2 regions of the Streptomyces sp. NPDC007945 genome follow, and region 1 is predicted to be linked to the other one. Evidence: predicted binding sites of a transcription regulator. Region 1 holds the regulator's gene; the other holds the start of a gene.
What was found. The regulator HrcA, encoded in region 1, represses chaperone genes, less so after heat shock. The targets are predictions, from matches to a motif close to TTNGCACTCNGNNNNNCNGAGTGCNAA.

Region 1 (11,156 bases):
TCGACGCCGAGGACGTCGAGCGCCTCGCGGACGTACTCCGCCGGCCCCTCCTCGCCCGCGTGGGCGACCCGCCGCAGGCCGAGCCGCGCGGCCTCCTCGTACACCTCGCGGAACTTCGCCGGCGGATGCCCGACCTCGGCCGAGTCGAGACCGACGCCCGTGATCCGGTCGAGGTACGGCTTCGCGGCCTCCAGCGTGGCGAGCGCCGACGCGGCGGACTCGTCGCGCAGGAAGCACATGATGAGCCGGGTGGAGATCCCGTACCGCTCCTCGGCCCGGTCGAGCGCGGCGGCGAGCCCCTCGACGACCGTGCCCATCGGCACGCCCCGCGCCGCGTGCGCCTGCGGGTCGAAGAAGATCTCGGCGTGCCGGACCCCCTGCGCGGCGGCCCGCTCCAGATAGGCGTCGGCGAGCGCGGTGAAGTCCTCCGGGGTCCGCAGGACCGCCATCAGGGCGTAGTACAGGTCCAGGAAGGACTGGAGGTCGCTGAAGCGGTACGCCTCGCGCAGTTCCTCGGTGGTCGCGTACGGCAGGGTGACGCCGTTCCGCTCGGCGAGGGCGAAGGCCAGCTCGGGTTCGAGGGTGCCCTCGATGTGGAGGTGCAGTTCGGCCTTGGGGAGGGGCATGGGTGGTGCTCTATCTCTTCGGTACGGGGACCCTCATGAGGTCCTGGGCAATGCTGAGCTCGCCCTCGAATCCGGCGGCCCTGGCCTGCCGTTCGAACTCCGACGGGTCGGAGTAGCGCTGCGAGAAGTGGGTGAGGACGAGGTGCCGGACATCGGCGTCCCGTGCGACGGCGGCGGCCTGCCCGGCGGTGAGGTGGCCGTGGTCCCGGGCGAGCCGGACGTCCTCGTCGAGGAAGGTGGACTCGATGACGAGCATGTCGGCGCCCTCCGCGAGGGCGTGGACGCCGTCGCAGAGCCTCGTGTCCATGACGAAGGCGAAGCGCTGCCCGCGCCGGACCTCGCTGACCTCCTCCAGCGTGACGCCGTCGAGGACGCCTTCGCGCTGGATGCGCCCGACGTCCGGCCCCTTGATGCCGTGCGCGGCGAGCCGTTCGGGCAGCAGCCGCCGCCCGTCGGGCTCGACGAGCCGGTAGCCGAGGGACTCGACGGGGTGGGAGAGCCTGCGTGCCTCCAGGGTGAAGGCCTCGGTGACGGCGACGCGGCCGTCCTCGGCGACCGGTGCCTCGGTCAGTTCGACGGACTCCCGGTAGGCGGTGGCGTACCGGAGCCGTTCGAAGAAGTGCTGTCCGCTCGCCGGGTAGTGGGCGGTGACCTGGTGCGGGACCTGGTCGAGGTTGATCCGCTGGATCACCCCGGCCAGGCCCAGCGAGTGGTCTCCGTGGAAGTGCGTGACGCAGATCCGGTTCAGGTCGTGCGCGGCGACCCCGGCCCGCAGCATCTGCCGCTGGGTGCCCTCGCCGGGGTCGAAGAGGAGGCCGTGACCGTCCCAGCGCAGCAGGTAGCCGTTGTGGTTGCGGTGGCGGGTCGGGACTTGGCTGGCGGTGCCGAGGACGACGAGTTCGCGGACGGACACGGCGCGGCCCTATCCGGGGGGCCAGTTGAGGCCGCGACCGCCCAGCACGTGGGCGTGCGCGTGGAAGACGGTCTGGCCGGCGCCGACACCGGTGTTGAAGGTGATGCGGTAGCCGCTGCCGTCGACCTTCTCCTGCTCGGCGACCTCGCCGGCCTCGCGGAGCACGTCGGCGGCGACGCTCGGCGCGGCGGCGGCGAGCGAGGCGGCGTCCGGGTAGTGGAGGCGCGGGATGACGAGCACGTGGGTGGGCGCCTGCGGGTTGATGTCGCGGAAGGCCAGCGTGGTCTCGGTCTCGCGGACGAGTGTCGCCGGCACCTCCCCGGCCACGATCTTGCAGAACAGGCAGTCGCTCTGCGGCTCTCCGGCCATGCTGCGGGCCTCCTCGCCTCCGATGGTCATTGTCCTCGCATGCTATCCGGCGGTCCGGGTCAGTCCTTGGGCATCCGCCGGTTGAGGGCCGAGCGGCTCACCCAGTACGTGATGATCACGGCCCAGAAGAGCGGGGTGCCGAGCCCCGCGACGACGCCGGAGTCGAAGCTCCACAGGGCCAGGGTGACGGCCGAGTACAGCCCGAGCAGCCCGACGGCGGCGGCCATCGCGAGGACCGGACGGCAGTTGCGGGCGACGAGCAGCAGCGGGCGGCGCAGTCTCGGCGGCACCCGGCGGCCCATCCACACGGCCCAGCCCGCCCAGGCGCCGACGAGCACGGCCGCGCCGATGACGAAGGGCACGACGGCGTCGGCGCCGGTGGCGCCGGTGCGGATCGGGGCGGAGCCGACGGCGGAGGCGATGAAGCCGAGGAGGGCGACCCAGCGGGCGCCGGCGGCCGTGCCCCAGGCCATCGCCTCCAGGTTGTAGCGGGCCTTGGTGTCGCCGAGGTCGAGGGCGGCGGAGGCGACGAAGCCCTCGGCGGCCTGGGTCCAGGCCCCGCGCCGCAGCCAGCGGCGGCGCAGTCTGAGGAGGGAGAGGTTGTTGTGGGCCTCGCTGCTCTGCGGGTTGAGCCGCAGGGTCGTCTCGTACGCCGTCCGGGCGGTGGCGTGGTCGCCGCGCCGCTGGGCGGTGAGGCCGACGAGGAAGTGGGCGGCGTCCTCCTCGGGGCCGAGGGCGACGGCGGTCCGCGCGGCCTCGTAGGCGGCGGCGGTCCTGGCCCGGTCGCGGCCGCGGCCGGCCTCGGCGGTCTCGGCGAGCGCGGTGCCGAGCGCGTAGTGGCTGCCCCAGAAGTGCGGGGCCAGCTGGACGGTGCGGTGGGCCGAGGCCTCGGCGTCCCCGTACCGCTTGAGGGCCAGGAGGATCTGGGTGCGCATCAGGTGCGCCATGATCAGCTCGGGTTCGGCGCGCAGCGCCTGTTCGACGGCGACGAGCGCGTCCGCGTGGTGCCCGGCCCGGTGCCGGCACCGGGCGAGCAGGGTGAGCGCGTCGGCGTCGTCGGGGTCCTCGGCGAGGTGCCGGGCGGCGAGCTCCCCGGCCTGCTCGTACCGGCCGGCCTCGTAGAGCGCCTCGGCGCGGGCGAGCGCCGAGGGCGTGGCGGGGCCGGCGGGCGTGGCGGGAGTGGTCACAGCTTGCGCTTCCGCTTCAGGTAGGCGAGGAGGTCGTCGTAGAGACCGCCCTCGTTGGCGAACATGGCGACGTTCCGCGCGGCGGCGAACCAGGGCTCGGTGGAGGGCCGGATCTGCTTGGCGGCGCCGAGCAGGTCCTTGGTGGTGATGAGGCGGACGGAGCCGGTGCGGGCGGAGTCGAGGAGGGCGGCCTCGGCGGCGGTCTCGCAGACGTGCGCGAGGTCGGCGCCGGAGAAGTCCTCGGTGGCCTTGACGAGCTTGCCGAGGTCGACGGCCTCGATGGGCCGCTCGCGCAGGTGGTAGCGGAGGATCGCCTCGCGGGCGGCGGCGTCGGGCGGCAGCACGAGGAGGGTGCGGTCGAGGCGGCCGGGTCGGCGCAGGGCGATGTCGACGTCCCAGGGGACGTTGGTGGCGGCGAGGACGAAGACGCCTTCGTTGCCGGAACCGGAGGCGATGCCGTCGAGCTCGGTGAGGAGCTGGTTGACGACGTTGCGCAGCCCGTTGTTGTGGGTGCGGGAGCGCTTGCCGCCGAGGGCGTCGAGCTCGTCGAGGAAGACGACGCAGGGGGCCTGGCGGCGGGCGGTCTCGAAGATGTCGTGGATGTTCTTCTCGGAGGCGCCGATCCACATGTCGAGGACGTCGGAGAGCGAGACGGTGAGGAAGTTGGCGCCGAGCTCTCCGGCGACGGCCCGGGCGATGAAGGTCTTGCCGCAGCCGGGAGGGCCGTACAGGAGGAGTCCGCCGCGCAGCGACTTGCCGTAGAGGCGGCGGAGTTCGGGGTTGCGCATGGGGGCGAGGAAGGCGGCTTCGAGCCGTTCCTTGACGTCGGTCATGCCGCCGACGTCGGCGAGGCGGACGGCTCCGGGCGCGTCCACGTCCCAGGCGGCGGCGTCCCCCGCGAGCCCGTCGCCCTCGGCCTGCGGCTCCTCCAGGAACCGCGGACCGACGACGTCGGACACCTGTTCCTCGGCGGCGGCCCAGTCGAAGGAGGGCTTCTCCTCGGGAGCGGGAGCGGGCGGGGTCGCCGGGACGGGCGGAACCGCGGTCACCTGCGGGGGCGGCGCCACGGGCGGGGTCTCCGCCACCGGGGGAGCCTCGGGCGCGGCCGGCGGCAGCCCCATCGCGCGGACCATCAGCGCGCGGGCGGCGGCGTCCCCCGGCGCGTGCTGGAGGGCGACGGCGGCCTCCGTGACGGCTTCGTCGCCCCGCCCGTCCGCGAGGAGGAGTTCGGCGAAGTGGAGGCGCAGGGGCACGTCGCCGGGGGCGGCGGCGACCGCGGCGCGCAGACTGCGGATCAGGGGGGACTCGTCGGCCATGCGGCTCAGCCTAGAAAAGACCCGCGCCGCTTGGACAGCGGGTCCCCGATCTGTGGAAAACCACCCCCCGGCCGCCCCCTGTGGACAACCGGCTTCGTGACGGGCTCGCCGCCGGTCTCAGCCCCAGCGGCCGGTGCGGCCGAGGACGAGGGCGGTGGCCGCCGTGCCCGCCGTGGAGGTCCGCAGCACGCTCCGGCCGAGCCGGAACGGCCGGGCTCCGGCCGCCTCGAAGGCGGCCAGCTCCTCCGGGGAGACCCCGCCCTCGGGGCCGACGACGAGCACGATCGAGCCCTTCGCGGGGAGTTCGGCGGTGGCGAGGGCGCCGCTGGGGTGGTCGCGGTCCTCGTGCAGCACGGCCGCGAAGTCGGCGCCGGCGAGCAGCTGGGCGACCTGCTTGGTGGTCATGAGCTCGGCGACGTCGGGGAAGCGCGTGCGGCGGGACTGCTTGCCGGCCTCGCGGGCGGTGGCGCGCCACTTGGCGAGCGCCTTGAGGCCGCGGTCGCCGCGCCACTGGGTGATGCAGCGGGAGGCGGCCCACGGCACGATCGCGTCGACGCCGGTCTCGGTCATGGTCTCGACGGCGAGTTCGCCCCGGTCGCCCTTGGGGAGGGCCTGGACGACGGTGATCCGGGGCTCCTCCGCGGGCTCCTCGTGCGCGGCCGTCACCTCGACGGTCAGCCGGTCCTTGCCCTCGGTGTCCCGCACCAGGCAGTCGGCCCAGTGTCCCCGGCCGTCGGTGAGGACGAGCTCCTCGCCGGCCCGGAGGCGCTTCACGGAGACGGCGTGCCGTCCCTCGGGTCCCTCCAGGACGTGGGTGCCGGCGCCGGGCACGGCGTCGACGACGAAGACGGGGGCGGTCATGAGGCACTCCTGAGGGCCGGGTCGGCGAGGGTGTCGAGGGCGGTGTCGAGTTCGGCGGCGAGCACCCGGACGAGTTCTCCGGCGGGCAGCTCGCGGGCGAGGCGGTGCCCCTGCCCGGCCCACAGGGCCATGCCCTGGGCGTCCCCGGCGGTGGCGGCGGCCTTCCGCAGCGGGGCGGTGAGGTGGTGGACCTCGGGGTAGGCGGCGGGGGCGTACGGGCCGTGCTCGCGCATGAAGCGGTTGACGAGCCCGCGGGCCGGCCGCCCGGAGAAGGCGCGGGTGAGGGCGGTGCGGTGGAAGAGCGGGTCGGTCAGGGCCCGCTTGTGGAGCGGATGGGCGCCGGACTCGGGGCACACGAGGAAGGCGGTGCCGAGCTGGGCGGCGCCGGCCCCGGCGGCGAGGACGGCGGCGATCTGCGCGCCGCGCATCAGCCCGCCGGCGGCGACCAGCGGCAGGGTGGTGGCCTCCCGGACCTGGGCGAGCAGGGCGAGCAGCCCCGTGCCGCGTTGTTCGTCGTCGGGGTCGTCGCGGTACGTGCCCTGGTGGCCGCCCGCCTCGACGCCCTGGACGCAGAGCGCGTCGGCGCCGGCCGCCTGGGCGGTCCGGGCCTCCTCGGCGGAGGTGACGGTGACGATCGTGTACGTACCGGCGCGGTCGAAGGCCTGGAAGGTCTCGGGCTTCGGACAGCCGAAGGTGAAGGAGACGACGGGGACCGGGTCCTCCAGGAGGATCGCCAGTTTGGACTCGTACCCGTCGTCGCGGCCGCCGTCGGTCTCGCCGAGGGCGGTGCGGTACCAGCCGGCCTCCCCGGCGAGCTGGTGGCGGTAGACCTCGATGGCCGCCGGGTCGGCGCCGGGGTCGGTCTGGGGCATGAACACGTTGACGCCGAAGGGCTTTCCGGTGAGCCCGCGGACCTGCTTGATCTCCTGGTAGAGGCTGCCGGCCGTCTTGTACCCGGCGGCGAGGAAGCCGAGCGCGCCGGCCTCGGCGACGGCGCCGACGAGCTCCGGACAAGAAGCGCCACCCGCCATGGGGGCCTGCACGATCGGGTACCGGAAGAGATCGTTCAGTGCGGTGGTGGACATATGGGCATCGTGCCATGCCCGTTGTGGGCACGGGAAAGGGGCGGCACCCGGAGTGCCGCCCCTCTCACTCACCGATCATGCCGGCCGGGTCTCAGCGCCCGTTGAAGGCGTCCTTCAGGCGCGAGAACAGACCCTGCTGCCCGGGCTGGAACTGGCCCGTGGGCCGCTCCTCGCCACGCAGCCCGGCCAGCTCGCGCAGGAGGCGCTCCTGCTCGGGGTCGAGCTTGGTCGGCGTCTGGACCTCGACGTGGACGATGAGGTCGCCGCGGCCGTTGCCCCGCAGGTGGGTGACGCCCCGGCCGTGCAGCGGCACCGACTGCCCGGACTGGGTGCCCGGGCGGATGTCGATCTCCTCCAGGCCGTCGAGCGTCTGCAGCTGCACCTTGGTGCCGAGCGCCGCCGCCGTCATGGGGAGGGTGACCGTGCAGTGCAGGTCGTCGCCGCGCCGCTGGAAGACCTCGTGCGGGGTCTCCTGGATCTCGACGTACAGGTCGCCGGCGGGGCCGCCGCCGGGGCCGACCTCGCCCTCGCCCGCGAGCTGGATCCGGGTGCCGTTGTCGACACCGGCGGGGATCTTCACCGTCAGGGTGCGGCGGGACCGCACCCGGCCGTCGCCCGCGCACTCGGGGCACGGGGTGGGGACGACGGTGCCGAAGCCCTGGCACTGGGGGCAGGGCCGGGAGGTCATGACCTGGCCGAGGAACGACCGGGTGACCTGGGAGACCTCGCCGCGGCCGTGACACATGTCGCAGGTCTGCGCCGAGGTGCCGGGGGCGGCGCCCTCACCCGAACAGGTGCCGCAGACGACGGCTGTGTCGACCTGGAGGTCCTTGGTGGTGCCGAAGGCCGCCTCGTCGAGGTCGATCTCCAGACGGATCATGGCGTCCTGGCCGCGGCGGGTCCGCGAGCGCGGCCCCCGCTGCCCGGCCGTGCCGAAGAAGGCGTCCATGATGTCGGAGAAGTTGCCGAAGCCGCCCGCTCCGAAGCCGCCCCCGCCGCCCATGCCTCCGGACGAGGAGAGCGGGTCGCCGCCCAGGTCGTAGACCTGCTTCTTCTGCGGGTCCGAGAGGACCTCGTAGGCGGCGTTGATCTCCTTGAACCGCTCCTGCGTCTTCGGGTCCGGGTTGACGTCCGGGTGAAGCTCGCGGGCGAGGCGGCGGAAGGCCTTCTTGATCTCGTCCTGGGAAGCGTCGCGGCGCACACCGAGTGTGGCGTAGTAGTCCGTGGCCACTTACGACTCCGCCAGGATCTGTCCGACGTAACGTGCCACTGCGCGTACCGCTCCCATCGTTCCGGGGTAGTCCATGCGGGTCGGTCCGACCACGCCGAGTTTGGCGACTGCCTCGCCGCCCGAACCGTAGCCGACGGAGACGACCGACGTGGAGTTCAACCCCTCGTAGGCGTTCTCATGGCCGATGCGTACGGTCATGCCCGATTCCTTGACCTCGCCGAGCAGCTTGAGGAGCACGACCTGCTCCTCGAGGGCCTCCAGGACGGGCCTGATCGTCAGCGGGAAGTCGTGTCCGAAGCGGGTGAGATTGGCGGTGCCGCCGATCATCAGCCGCTCCTCGTGCTCCTCCACGAGCGTCTCCAGGAGCGTCGCCAGCACGGTCGAGACCGTGGCGCGCTCCTCGGCCTCCTCGAAGGAATCGGGGAGGTCCTGCACCAGCTGCGGCACGTCGGCGAAGCGACGGCCGCCGACCCGGCTGTTGAGCCGGGCCCGCAGATCGGCGAGGGAGGTTTCGCCGAAGGGCGCCGGGCAGTCGATGACCCGCTGTTCGACCCGCCCGGTGTCCGTGATCAGGACGAGCATCAGCCGGGCCGGGGCCAGCGACAGCAGCTCGACGTGACGGATCGAGGAACGGGTCAGCGACGGGTACTGCACGACGGCGACCTGCCGGGTCAGCTGCGCGAGCAGCCGCACCGTGCGGCCCACGACGTCGTCGAGGTCCACGGCGCCGTCGAGGAAGTTGTGGATGGCGCGCCGCTCGGGGGTCGACAGCGGCTTGACGCCCGCCAGTCGGTCCACGAAGAGGCGGTAGCCCTTGTCCGTGGGGATCCGTCCGGCGCTGGTGTGAGGCTGGGCGATGTACCCCTCCTCCTCCAGCACCGCCATGTCGTTGCGCACGGTGGCGGGCGACACGCCCAGCTTGTGGCGCTCGGTGAGCGCCTTGGAGCCGACCGGCTCCTCCGTCCCGACATAGTCCTGGACGATGGCGCGCAGTACCTCGAGTCTGCGTTCGCTGAGCACGCGCACACCTCCCGTTCCGGCCGTTCCGGTTGCTCCGCTTTTGGCACTCGCCCTGCCCGAGTGCCAGGAAACCCCCGGCCAGTGTACGACCGGGGCCGTCGCTCCTGGCAAGGAGGCGGACCCGCTAGCGTCGGAGGCATGGACATCGACGAAGCGGTCTGGGCGGCGCAGGGGTGGGAACGGCTCGCGGCCGGAGTGGGCCGCCGACGGCTCCCCGGCTGGGACGCGACCACCGGACTCGTCGTGGGGGACAAGGCCGTCCTGCTCTACGACACGGGCTCCACCCTCGCCGAGGGCGCCGCGATCCGGGCCCAGGCGGAGGCGATCACCGGCGGCCGGCGCGTGACGCACATCGCACTCGGCCACCCCCACTTCGACCACGTCCTGGGCACCGCCGCCTTCGCCGGCGCGGAGGTCTTCGGCGCGGTCGGCACGGACGAGCTCCTCGCCTCCGCCCGCACCCGCGAGGAGCTGTACGAGGACGCGGTGCGCCAGGGCGCCGACGAGCGGGCCGCGGCGGAGGCGGCGGAGGCCCTGGTGGCCCCCCGGCACACGGTCACCGGCGAATGGACCCTCGACCTCGGCGGCCGGCAGGTCCTCCTGGCCAACCTGGGTCCGGCCCATTCCGGCCACGATCTCGCCGTCTTCGTCCCCGGCGAGCGCGAGACCGTCTTCTGCGGCGACCTCGTCGAGGAGTCCGGCGAACCCCAGGCGGGCCCCGACGCGGCCGGCGCCCACTGGCCGGACGCCCTCGACCGCCTCCTCGCCCTGGGCGGCGAGGACGCCCTGTACGTCCCCGGCCACGGCGCCGTGGTGGACGCGGCCTTCGTCCGACGCCAGCGCGATGAACTGGCACGCCGCTTCGGGGTGTCGTAGCGTCACGAGACGCGCGGCCGCGCCCGGGGCCCGACACCCCGACCGCCGCGCCCTGGCCGAAACCCGCCCAGCGCACCCGGAGGACCGGACCCCTTGCGCCACTACGACCCCGACCTCACCCCCTCCTGGAAGAAGCAGGCCCCCGTCCCCGAGGTCCCGGCCGACCCCGACCTGGTGGTCGAGGAGGTCTCCACGGGCTTCTGCGGGGCGGTGATCCGCTGCGAGGCGGGCACGGTGACGCTGGAGGACCGCTTCGGCAAGCACCGGGTCTTCCCGCTGGACCCGCGCGGCTTCCTCCTGGACGGCCGCGTGGTGACCCTGGTGCGCCCCGCCTCGCCCGGCCCGTCCCGCCCGGCCCGTACGGCCTCCGGCTCGATCGCCGTCCCCGGCGCCCGGGCCCGGGTCGCCCGCGCGAGCCGCATCTACGTCGAGGGCCGCCACGACGCCGAGCTGGTCGAGCGGGTCTGGGGCGACGACCTCCGCGTCGAGGGCGTGGTCGTGGAGTACCTCGAAGGCGTCGACCACCTGCCGGCCATCGTCGCCGACTTCGCCCCGGGCCCCGACGCCCGCCTGGGCGTCCTCGTCGACCACCTGGTCCCCGGCTCCAAGGAGTCCCGCGTCGCCGCCGAGGTCGCCTCGGAGCACGTCCTGGTGGTCGGCCACCCCTACATCGACATCTGGCAGGCGGTGAAGCCGTCGGTGCTCGGCATCCCGGCCTGGCCGGACGTCCCCCGGGGCCAGGACTGGAAGACGGGCACCTGCCGGGCCCTGGGCTGGCCGTCGGACAACACGGGCGCCGTCTGGCAGGCCATCCTGAAGCGGGTCGGCTCCTACAAGGACCTGGAGCCGGCCCTCCTGGGCCGCGTGGAGGAGCTGATCGACTTCGTGACGGGGTAGCTCCCCCTCACGGGCGTACGTCCCCCGGGAGCGGAACGGCGCACCGGGGCGTTTCCTCGGACCGGGCCGGATCGGCGTGCGTGCCGGGCGTCGCGAGCCCGGCATGATCCGAAAGACCCGCCCTAGTCCACCAGGTCCCGCACCACCGCGTCGGCCAGCAGACGCCCCCGCAGCGTGAGCACGGCCCGCCCGGCGGCGTAGGAGCCGGTCTCCAGGAGGCCGTCGGCGAGCGCCCGCTCGGCGGCCGCCCGCCCGGCGGGCTTGAGCACCGACAGCTCGATCCCCTCCCGGAGCCGCAGCTCCAGCAGGATCCGCTCGACCCGCCGGTCCTCCTCCGCGAGCACCTCCCGCCCGGCGCCGGGCGACTTCCCGGCCCCGAGCGCCGCCGCGTACGCGCCGGGGTGCTTGACGTTCCACCAGCGCACCCCGCCCACGTGCGAGTGGGCGCCGGGCCCGGCCCCCCACCAGTCCGCGCCGCGCCAGTACAGCTCGTTGTGCAGGCAGCGCCCGGCCTCCGAGGTCGCCCAGTTGGACACCTCGTACCAGGAGTACCCGGCCGCCTCGAAGGCCTCGTCGGCGATCAGGTACCGGTCCGCGTGCACGTCGTCATCGGTCATGGGCACCTCGCCGCGCCGGATCCGGCGCGCCAGCTGCGTCCCCTCCTCGACGATGAGGGCGTACGCGCTCACGTGGTCGGGGCCGGCCCCGATGGCCGCGTCGAGCGAGGCCCGCCAGTCGTCGTCGGTCTCCCCCGGCGTGCCGTAGATCAGGTCGA
Region 2 (11,156 bases), on a different contig from region 1:
CGGTGGCGAACGCGTTCCCGACGCCGGTGGTACGCGACGACAGCCCGCCCGTCCCCGTGCCCCGGTACAGCGACATCGCCCCGGCCGCGTCCATCGCCAGCAGGTCGCCGAACCCGTCGTCCCCCGCCATGTCCCGCCACACCGCGCCGGCTCCGGTCACGGCCAGGTTGCCGGACAGAACGAGGTCCGCCCCCTGCCCGTCCGCCGGTTCCACCGCCAACGACCAGGTGTGAGCCCCGTTGGCGACGTACCCGCCGGCCGCGTTCTTCCCGTCCCAGGACGGCGCGACGAGGCCACGGGCCTCGCCGGTCAGCGTCCGGACCACCTTCCCGCTCGCCTTGTTCTTGAGCGTCAGCGTCCAGAAACCGGGCTTGCTGACCCACCAACGAGGCTTCCAGGCTGTCGCCTTGACGTTCACGGAAGCGGCGACGGTCGCGTCGACGGCGGCCAGCCGGCTGGTGTCACCGCCGAGACCGACCACCCGGATCGCCTGCTGGGGGTCGAGGTACGCGACGGCGCCGCCGAGCCGGTCGACGGTCCACGTCTGGTTGCGGTTCGTCGTGCCGGCCGGCATCGCGCCGAGGGTGCGGGTGACGGCGGTGCCGGACCGGACGTCGGTGACGACCACCCGTTCACCCCCGGTCCCGCTGGAGGACGCGGTGGAGACGAGGAAGCCGTCGCCCAACGCCGCCTGGTCGCTGTACCGGTCGACGGAGAACCGGACGGACTTCTTCGTCTCGCGATTGTGCACGACGGCGGTGGTGGAGTCGCCGCAGAGAGCGAACAGCCACTTGCCGAGGGCATCGAACTGGTTCGCGACACAGTCGCTGCCGAGGTCGGCCGTGGCGACGGTGGCTCCGGTGCGCAGGTCGATCGCCGAGGCCGCGTCGTCCACCGGGGACCCCGTCCAGAGCCAGGTGCCCGACACCGCCTGCCTGCCGTTGCTCGACACGGAGAGGACCTTGCCGGTCTCGATGTCGACGACGACGGACTTGACCTCGTAGTTCTCGTAGGCGAGGAAGTGCAGGTAGCGTCCGCTCGCGCCGAGCAGAAGCCCGGGGGTCAGCTTTCGGGTGGTGTCCAGCTGGACCGTACGCGTGGTCCCGCCGGTGCCGGTCGTCGTCACCTGGACCTTGACGACGCAGCCGATGCACGGCGGGTCGCCGCGGAACGGCGGGAGGTCCTCGGTGCGGAGGGTGACCAGCCTGCCGTCACCGGTGTCGATCCACCGCGTCGAGACGACCTCCCCCGCGGTGGTGGTCGGCGGGCAGTTCGCGGCGTCGCCGGCGACGGCGTCACAGCTCCAGCGCCGCGTCGCGGTCCGCGGCTCGGTCAAGGAGAGGTCGTAACGGACGAGCTCCCGCTTCGGGCCGTCCGTGTGCTCGGTGGTGAGCCGCCCGGCCGCGAGCGTCAGCCCGCTCCGCTGGAGCGGCTGGGGCGGAGTGCTCAGCACCTGCGCGGTGACCGGCACACCGGTGGCGGCGTCGAGGGTGACGCGCCGCACCCCCCAGTGGGTGGAGTCGGTGCCGCCGACCGCGTACAGGGTCGACCCTGTCGAAGCCGTACGGATCTCGGCGTCGTGCGCGGCGCGCACGCCCAGGTCCCGGACGGCACCGCCGGGGATCGAGACCGCCTTCAGCGCGCGCGGGAGGTCACGGTCGCCGTAGTGGCCGACGATCCAGTCGCCGAGGAGGCCGAAGCTGCCCCCGTCGGCCAGGGTGCCGGGCAGCGTGACCGGCGTGACGGGCACCGCGGGGGTCGCCCGCGGGACGACGTACGCCTTCAGCGCGCTGTACCTGTCGTACACGGCGACGCGCCCGCCGCCGAGCGCGGCCTTCGGGTAGGCGGGGAGGTTGTCGCCGAGTGCCAGCGGGACGAGCGTCCCGGCGCCGAAGTCGAGAAGGCCGACGGCACTGCTCCCGTCGGCCCGCGCGTAGGACACGACGACGCCCGCGCCGTCGAAGGCCAGCACCTCGGGCCGGCCGACGATCCGCTCGTCCGTGGTGACGTCGGTGTCCCCGGGGATCGTCCCGCCGAGGCTCAGCAGACGCAGGGTCACGGCCCCGTCGGCCCCCGTGCGGTAGGCGAGCAGCCGGTCCGCGTCGAAGGCCCGCAGCCAGGTGTGGCCTTCGGGTCGGATGCGGGACAGGGTGGCGCCGGTGGCGAAGTCGTACACCACCCCCTCGGACGCGTCCCCGTGGTAACCGACGCAAGCGAACCGGTCGCCGAAGTACGCGATGCGGTCGGAGGAGTCGCAGAACGCGCGGAGCTCCACCCTCCCGTCCGCCAGACTCTGCCAGCGCAGCCGACCGCTCGCGGCGTCGGCGGTCAGCACACCGGCGCCCGCGCCGAAGAGCTGCTGGGGCGGCGGGGTGGCGCTCGGCGGCGCCGGGATCGTCACCTCGTACGGACTGGTGGAAGCGGCCACGGCACTCGGCGCGGCGCCGGCCGCGAGGCCGGTGAGGCCCAGCACGGCGCTCAGCCCGAGCGCGACGGCTCTACGAACGGACAAGAAGGGGTCCCCCTCGTACGGAAGTCGAAGTCGACGGACGTGAAGTCGACGGACGTGAAGTCGACGGTCGTGAAGTCGACGGACGTGAAGTCGACGGACGTGAAGTCGACGGACGTCGATGACGACAGGCTGCGCGGGGGTACGGAAGACGCGGCACGCCAAGGGGCGCGGGCGACGAGCCGAGATGTCGGCTCAAGAGGCCCCCCACCTGCCGACAGCCGGATCGTACAGCCACGCGAAACACCGCCGCCACCGAGAGGGGCCGGCCCCGGAAACCCTCCCCGGCGTCCCGCGGGAAGGCCCCTCGCGGGCCCGGAACGCCTCCTCCGCCGCGTTCTCGCGCCCTCCCTGGGCACGGGTTCCACCGCCTCCCGACCACCGCGCCCACCTCCCTCCCAGCCTCTCCTTCACCGCCCCCAACACCCTCTCTGAGCTGCGCATTTACCCCTCTGCCCCTACCCTGGAAGTCACGTCGAGGGGAGCTCCACATGGCAGGGACGGACCGCAGGATCCGCACGGTCGAGGACGTACTGGCGCTGCTGGACGGGCTGTTCGCGCCCGGTGCCGACCGGTGGACGGAGGGCGGGGCGGACTGGTGGGACGGCTTCTACGGGGACCGCGACCGGCCCGTGCCGTTCTTCGTCCCGAAGCCGGACGAGAACCTGGTGTCGTACGCCGCCCGCGGCCTGATCAAGGGCGGCGGACGGGCGCTCGACCTGGGCTGCGGCCCCGGCCGCAACACCCTCCACCTGGCCTCGCTCGGCTACGAGGTGGACGGCGTCGACCTCTCCGCGACCGCCCTTCGATGGGCGGAGGAACGCGCCCGCGAGACCGGCACGACGGGCGTCCGCTTCCGCCGCGGCGACGCCTTCGCCCCCGGCACCGTCGAGGGCCCCTACGACCTCGTGTACGACTCCGGCTGCTTCCACCACCTCCCGCCGCACCGCCGCGTCAGCTACCTCGCCCTCCTGGACCGCGTCCTCGCCCCCGGCGGCACGTTCGCGCTGACCGCGTTCGCGGCCGGCGAGGGCGGCATGGGCTCCGAGCGGCCCGACGCCGACCTCTACCGCGCGGGCGCCCTGGAAGGCGGCCTCGCCTACACCGACGCCGACCTCCGCGCCGTCTTCGCGGACCTGACGCCGCTGGAGGTCCGCCGCATGCGCGCCGAACCCGCGGACTCCCCCCGTTTCGGGGAGAGCTTCCTCTGGACGGCCCTCTTCCGCCGCGAGCCGTGACGGAAGGCGAAAAAGGGAGGCCCGGGGCGTACGCCCCGGGCCTCCCCCGCTTTCCCACCGGCTCCTAGAACAGGCTCTTGAACGTGTTCCAGCCGCCGGTGCCGATCAGCACCCGGCCGCCCCACTTCCCCCGGCCGTCGGAGGAGTACCGCCACAGCTTGCCGTCGGTGCTCCGGGCGACCAGGTCGCCCCGCCGGTCCCCGTCCACGTCGCCGACGCCGGCCATGGCGGAGTACACGCCCCAGCCGCCGCCGAGCGGGACGCGGGCCGTCAGACGACCGCTCGTCGTGCCGTCGTACCGCCACAGGGTGCCGGCGCGATCGACCGCGACCAGGTCGGCGCGGCCGTCCTTGTTCATGTCCCCGACGCCCACGATCGTCGTGTACAGCTTCCAGTCGGCCCCGATGCCCACGCGGGGCTTCAGGTAGGCCGCGGAGGTGCCGGCGTAGAAGAACATGTTGCCGGTGGAGGCCTGACGGGCGATCACGTCAGGGTGGCCGTCACCGTTGACGTCACCGGGCGCGGTGAGCCGGTCGAACTGCGCCCAGCCGGTGCCGATCAGGGTGTACGGCGACGAGGCCGAGACGACCTTGCCGCAGCCGGGGCGATAGGCCCGCAGCTCGTTCCCGACGCGCGCGAGCACGTCGTTGCAGCGGTCGTCGTTCGTGTCCCCGAAGGGCATGAGGATCGTCCCTGAGGGGAACTTCGTCCCCGTCCCGGCGATTTTCCCCGACAGGCCGCCCGTGCCGTTGCCCCGGTACATCGATACGGCGCCGAGGGAATCGACGGCCAGCAGGTCACCGGCGGCGTCGCCCCCGGCGAGGTCACGCCAGACGGGCTTGCCGCCGGCCACCCGCAGGGTCCCGGACTGGACCAGATCGGCGCCCGCCCCGTCCGAAGGCTTCATGGTGAGGGTCCAGGTGTACATGCCGTTCGGCACGTAGGCGCCGCCGGCGTCCCTGCCGTCCCAGACGGCGCCTTCCGGACCGAGGTCCCCGCCATAGGGGGTGATGCTCCGTACGGTCCTCCCGGTCAGCTTGTCCTTCAGGATCAGCTGCCCGATGTAGCCCCTCTTCGACAGCCACCAGCGGGGCTTCCACGCGGCGTTCCTGATCTTGAAGTCGACCGTGGTCGGTACGTCGGCGTCGGCGACGGTGAGGCGGCTGGTGGCGCCGCCGAGGCCGACGGCCCTGATCGACTCCCAGGAGTCGACGAACGCGACGGTCCGTTCGTGGCGGTCCACCGTCCAGCCCTGGCCCACGTACTGGTCGCGGCCGGCCGCGAGGTCGCCGAGGTGACGCTCCACCGCCGTACCGGACAGGACGTCCTCCACGTACAGGCCCGTGGTGGCCCCGGTGGCGGTGTAGGCGATGAACCCGTCGCCGAGCTGCGGCTTGGCGGCGGCCGGAATGCGGGTCCACACCGACTTCTTCGTCTCACGGTCGTGAACGACGACGGAACCCGGGGCGGAGGCGCACCGCCGCATGATCCACTTGCCGACGACCTCAAGGCCCGTGAAGGCGCAGCTGGTGCCCAGGTCGGCGGTGGCGACGGTCGCCCCGGTCCGGACGTCGACCGCCGAGACCGTGCCGTTCGTGGCGGAGCCGGTCCACAACTGGCCTCCCCAGAGCCACTGGTTCAGGTTCGTGGAGTCCCGGAGCACCTGACCGGTCTCGATGTCCGCGACGAGGGAGCGGGTGGTGGTGCCGGAGGTCGCCAGGAAGTGCACGTACCGGCCCGAGGCCTGGAGGATCGTCTTGGCCTTGAGCGGGGTCGCGTACGGGAGCACGACCGTGCGGGGTTCGTCGTACTGCCCCCGGTGCGGGTGCGGCGTCACCTGCACGGCGACGGCGCAACCGACGCAGCCCGGCTTGTCGGCCCGCTGCAGGGTGATCACCTCCTCGTCGCCGTTGTCAGCCCACCAGCGCTGGGACGTCGCGCTCGATTCGAACTGCGGGCAGTGGGTTCGCCCGCTCAGAGCGTCACAGCCCCACGCGGTGCCATCGCCGTGCGCCGTGTAGGCGAGGTTCTCTCCCCTCAGCCGGCGGTAGCCCGAAGAGGGAGAGGCGTGCTGCGCCACGACATAGCCGTGGGACAGGGTCAGGCCCTCCACCGGGTACGGCGCGCCGAGGCTGTGGTACTTCGGCTCCACGACGGGCACCCCGGCGGCGTCCTGGGTGATCCGCAGCAGACCGGACCTGTCCCCGGTGACGCCCACGGTGTGGAGCGCGCCGTCCTGGTCGGGGAGGACGGCGGCGCCGCGGTGCACGGTCGCCGCGAGCCGGCGGGCCTCGCCCCCGCCGAGCGGGACGGCCCACAGGGCGGCGGCGTCGGTGATGTCGCCCCAGTCGGGCACGGCACTCCTGCCGATGACCCAGTCACCCAACAGACCGGGCACCGCGGTGGCGTCGGCGACCTCCTGCGGCAGCGTGACCTCGCGCGCCGGTGCGGCGGGCTCGGTACGGGACAGGACGAGGACCTTCGCGGTCCCGGCGCCGCCCCCGAGGGCGATCCGGTCCTCGTCGAGCGAGGCCGAGGCGACCGTGAAGTCCGTATGCGTCAGCGGGGTGACGGTGCCGGTGGCGAAGTCGAGCAGCACGACGGCACGGGTGGCCCCGGTGGCGTAGCCGATGACCGCGGTCGTGTCGTCCTGGGTGAACACCTGCGGCTGCGAGGTGGCGCCCGGGAGCCGGACCTCGCGGTCGGCGGGCGCGTTCGTCCCGAACCCGTGGAAGGAGAGGGTGACGCCATCGGTGCCGGGCTGGACCCGGACCAGCTGGCGTCCGGCGACGAGCGGCAGCCACGTCTCTCCGGCCGTCGTCGCCACCCGGTCGGTCCGCTTGGCCACGAAGTCGTGGACGGTGGCGCCGCCGCTCTCCGGGTCGGGGCAGACGTACAGGTCACCGTAGGCGTAGGCCTCGTCGGCGGTCGGGCACTCCGGGGCGCGCAGGATGGGCCCCCACGTCCTGTCGTACCAGCGCGTCTCCGGGCCCCAGGACAGCTGGAAGCCGGACCGGCCGGCAGCCCGGAGGGTGTGCGGCGGCAGGGTGCCCTGCTCGACGCTCTCGCGGATCGTCAACTCGAACGGCGCGGTGTCGGCCGCCACGGCGGCCGGGGCCGCGGCCGTGAGGCCGGTGACGGCCAGGGCCGCGCTCAGCGCGAGCGCGACCGTTCTTCGAACGGACAAAAGGGGTCTCCCTCATACGAAAGCGTCGGTGACGACAGGTCGCTGAGGGGTACGCGGGAACGGCGGCACGGCAGACGGACGGACGGCCACGGCGGTACGCGCGGGCGCCGGCCCGATGCCCCCCCACCTGCCGGCTGGGGTGATCGTACATCCGCTCGAAACCGGCATGCCAGGGACGTCCGCCCCCCTACCCTGCCCCCATGGGAATCCAGCGGAGTTCGTACGTGTGTCTCCCCTGCCGAGCCTCGTACAAGCAGGGGCGCGAGCACGGGCCCGAGCACCGGTGTCCGCGGTGCGGGGAGCCGATGACCGGGGTCGGCACCGCGTTCCAACCGCCGCGGCGGCGGGACGGCGAGGGGTGGCGGGTGCTGTCGGTGCTGCTGCACGCGGGGGTGCGGTTCCGCACCAGCTGCTGTCAAGGGTGCGGGCCCGGCTACCGGCCCCGGACGCTCTCCGAGGTGAAGGCGCGGGTGGCGTACGCGCGCCGGACGGGGGAGCCGCTCGCGGAGGCGCTCGTCCGGCCGGTCGTCTGAAGGGGCCGCGAACGCGCCGAGGGCGGCACCCCCCTTCGCGGGGAGTGCCGCCCTCGGCGTTCGCGTTCAGCGATGAACCACCGATCCGTTCAGGATCAGAAGTCCATGTCACCGCCCGGCATGCCGCCGCCGGCCGGGGCCGCGGCCTTCTCCGGCTTGTCGGCGATGACGGCCTCGGTGGTGAGGAACAGCGCGGCGATCGACGCGGCGTTCTGCAGCGCGGAGCGCGTCACCTTGGCCGGGTCGATGATGCCCTCGGCGACCAGGTCGACGTACTCGCCGGTCGCGGCGTTGAGGCCGTGGCCCGGGGTCAGGTTGCGCACCTTCTCGACCACGACGCCGCCCTCGAGGCCGGCGTTGACCGCGATCTGCTTGATCGGGGCCTCCAGGGCGAGCTTGACGATCGCGGCACCGGTGGCCTCGTCGCCGTCCAGCTCCAGCTTCTCGAAGACGCTGGAGGCCTGGAGCAGGGCCACGCCACCGCCGGCGACGATGCCCTCCTCGACGGCCGCCTTGGCGTTGCGCACGGCGTCCTCGATGCGGTGCTTGCGCTCCTTGAGCTCGACCTCGGTCGCGGCACCGGCCTTGATGACCGCCACGCCGCCGGCGAGCTTCGCGAGGCGCTCCTGGAGCTTCTCGCGGTCGTAGTCGGAGTCGCTGTTCTCGATCTCGGCGCGGATCTGGTTCACGCGGCCCGCGACCTGCTCGCTGTCACCGGCACCGTCGACGATGGTGGTCTCGTCCTTGGTGATGACGACCTTGCGGGCGCGGCCCAGGAGGTCGAGACCGGCCGACTCCAGCTTGAGGCCGACCTCCTCGGAGATGACCGTGCCGCCGGTGAGGATGGCGATGTCCTGGAGCATGGCCTTGCGGCGGTCGCCGAAGCCCGGGGCCTTGACCGCGACGGAGCGGAAGGTGCCGCGGATCTTGTTGACGACCAGGGTCGACAGGGCCTCGCCCTCGACGTCCTCGGCGATGATCAGCAGCGGCTTGCCCGACTGCATGACCTTCTCCAGGAGCGGGAGGAGGTCCTTCACCGAGGAGATCTTGGAGTTGACGATCAGGAGGTAGGGGTCCTCCAGGGAGGCCTCCATGCGCTCCATGTCGGTCGCGAAGTACGCCGAGATGTAGCCCTTGTCGAAGCGCATGCCCTCGGTGAGCTCGAGCTCCAGACCGAAGGTCTGCGACTCCTCGACGGTGATGACGCCTTCCTTGCCGACCTTGTCCATGGCCTCGGCGATGAGCTCGCCGATCTGGGTGTCGGCGGCGGAGATGGAGGCGGTGGAGGCGATCTGCTCCTTCGTCTCGACCTCCTTCGCCTGGTCGAGCAGGGCGCCGGAGACGGCCTCGACGGCCTTCTCGATGCCGCGCTTGAGGGCCATCGGGTTGGCACCGGCGGCGACGTTGCGGAGGCCCTCGCGGACGAGCGCCTGGGCGAGGACGGTGGCGGTGGTCGTACCGTCGCCGGCGACGTCGTCCGTCTTCTTGGCGACTTCCTTGACCAGCTCGGCGCCGATCTTCTCGTACGGGTCCTCGAGCTCGATCTCCTTGGCGATGGAGACACCATCGTTGGTGATCGTGGGGGCGCCCCACTTCTTCTCGAGGACGACGTTGCGGCCCTTGGGGCCAAGGGTGACCTTGACGGCGTCAGCGAGCTGGTTCATGCCGCGCTCGAGACCGCGCCGGGCCTCCTCGTCGAACGCGATGATCTTGGCCATGTGAAGTGGTCCTCCCGGACATGGGGTGGATAACGCTCCAGGACCGCGCCGACGCCCGCGACGGACGGCCTCCGCGTTCCGCGTGGTTCCTTGCCCCACCCGGGTCGTCGGCCTCGTCTGCCCGATCCTCGTAGCACTCTCACCTTCCGAGTGCTAACGCCAATGATTAGCACTCGACCCATGCGAGTGCAAGCGACTCTCGTGGATCGGGCACCTCCACGCCACCCGCGCACGAGGACACGTCCGGGACCGGACGCCGCCGACGGCGGCGGGGGCGCCGGGGATGACCGCAGGTCGGTGGCGCCGCAGCGGGGGACGCCGCGACTGCGCGCGGGAGCCGCCGCGGCTCGCGGCGGCGGGACGCCGACGGACGCCGCGCGGGAGCCGGCGGCGCCGGCAGCGGCGGGACGCCGTGCCGCACGCCGGAGCCGGCGGTGGCTACGCGTGCGGGGCGCCCGGGCGCGCCCCGGGGCCCAGGGAGATGTCCGCAGGGCGCCGGCACGGCATTCGTCAGGCGCGAGGAGGCGTCCGCCATCCGTCAGGCACCGAAGGGGACACCATCCAGGCGCCGGGAAAGGTGTCCGTCAGGGGGCGAGAGGTGGCCGGGGACGCGTGAGGGGCCCGCATCCCGGGGGATGCGGGCCCCTCGACGACGAGACGTCGGTGGCCGATCGCGCCGCGCCTCAGGCGGTCACCTTGACCATGTCCGCCTGCGGACCCTTCTGACCCTGCGAGATCTCGAACTCGACTCGCTGGCCCTCTTCGAGGCTGCGGTACCCATCCATCTGGATGGCGCTGTAGTGGACGAAAACATCCGCACCACCGTCGACCGCGATGAAGCCGTAGCCCTTCTCCGCGTTGAACCACTTGACGGTGCCCTGAGCCATGCCTAACTCCCCTATTACTTACTGGCCCTTGCGCGGATCCGCACTTCACGGACCCGGGTCAGAACCTGCGCCGGAACGCGTCGACCGCGGCTGAATGTATCTGTCCAACTGCCCTCTGCAACAGGGCAATCCGCCGGGAATTCTGGAAGGCGCGGAAAGGGGAATCGGGGAGAAATGCATGAATTGCAGGGCAACTCGGGCCGGGCGAAAGCGGCATAAGGGGCAGAGTGCCTATGCTTTTCGGCCGCTTCTTGGCCCGTTCTCGTCAGGTCCGGGCCCGCTCTCATATGCGGCTGGCATGAGCGGCGGAGGGGGCTTCCCCAACTCTATCGCGCTCAACCATGCAGAATTGCCCCCTCCGCTTTCTGTCGCGGAGGGGGCAATTCTGGAGCGGAGGGCTACCAACGGGTAAGCGTCAGCAGCCGCCGGCGACGGCCGGGATGATCGAGACGCCCGCGCCGTCCGGCGTGGCGGTCTCCAGGCCCTGCTCGAAGCGGACGTCGTCGTCGTTCACGTAGACGTTCACGAAGCGGCGCAGCTTGCCCTGGTCGTCCAGGACGCGGGCGGCGATGCCGGTGTGGTTCTTCTCCAGGTCGGCGATGACCTCGGCGAGGGTGGCGCCCTCGGCGGGGACCTCGGCCTGGCCGCCGGTGTAGGTGCGGAGGATGGTGGGGATGCGGACGTTCACGGCCATGTCGATGCTCTCCGTACGGGTGTCGGCGGGTGTCAGTGGGCCAGGCCCGCGTCGCGGAACGCGTCCAGGCTCGGGCGAATGGTGGCGGTCGCCTGAGAACTGTCGGCAACGGCGTCCAGGGTCTTGAGCCCGTCACCGGTGTTGAGGACGACGGTGGTGAGGTTCGGGTCGATGACGCCGGCCTCGACGAGCTTGCGGGTCACGCCGACGGTCACGCCGCCCGCCGTCTCGGCGAAGATGCCCTCGGTCCGGGCGAGCAGCTTGATCGCGTCCACGACCTGCTCGTCGTTCACGTCCTCCACCGCGCCGCCGGTGCGGCGGGCGATGTCGAGGACGTACGGGCCGTCGGCCGGGTTGCCGATCGCCAGGGACTTGGCGATGGTGTTCGGC

Region 2: the regulator HrcA is predicted to act here: its motif matches at 9,352-9,378, upstream of groL (chaperonin GroEL).

Annotation. Positions count from the first base shown of each region.
Region 1 is NZ_JBIBJV010000001.1:760,901-772,056, forward strand. It holds gene ACFZCF_RS03555 (adenosine deaminase) at 1-626, opposite strand, end outside; gene ACFZCF_RS03560 (ribonuclease Z) at 637-1,539, opposite strand; gene ACFZCF_RS03565 (histidine triad nucleotide-binding protein) at 1,549-1,908, opposite strand; gene ACFZCF_RS03570 (tetratricopeptide repeat protein) at 1,968-3,095, opposite strand; gene ACFZCF_RS03575 (AAA family ATPase) at 3,092-4,411, opposite strand; gene ACFZCF_RS03580 (16S rRNA (uracil(1498)-N(3))-methyltransferase) at 4,529-5,272, opposite strand; gene ACFZCF_RS03585 (nitronate monooxygenase) at 5,269-6,357, opposite strand; gene dnaJ (molecular chaperone DnaJ) at 6,449-7,588, opposite strand; gene hrcA (heat-inducible transcriptional repressor HrcA) at 7,589-8,608, opposite strand; gene ACFZCF_RS03600 (MBL fold metallo-hydrolase) at 8,747-9,484, shown strand; gene ACFZCF_RS03605 (DUF3097 domain-containing protein) at 9,578-10,381, shown strand; gene hemW (radical SAM family heme chaperone HemW) at 10,504-11,156, opposite strand, start outside.
Region 2 is NZ_JBIBJV010000012.1:68,082-79,237, reverse strand. It holds gene ACFZCF_RS29035 (FG-GAP-like repeat-containing protein) at 1-2,512, opposite strand, end outside; gene ACFZCF_RS29030 (methyltransferase domain-containing protein) at 3,001-3,747, shown strand; gene ACFZCF_RS29025 (FG-GAP-like repeat-containing protein) at 3,812-6,934, opposite strand; gene ACFZCF_RS29020 (deoxyxylulose-5-phosphate synthase) at 7,135-7,467, shown strand; gene groL (chaperonin GroEL) at 7,563-9,185, opposite strand; gene ACFZCF_RS29010 (cold-shock protein) at 9,869-10,072, opposite strand; gene ACFZCF_RS29005 (MoaD/ThiS family protein) at 10,488-10,766, opposite strand; gene thrC (threonine synthase) at 10,799-11,156, opposite strand, start outside.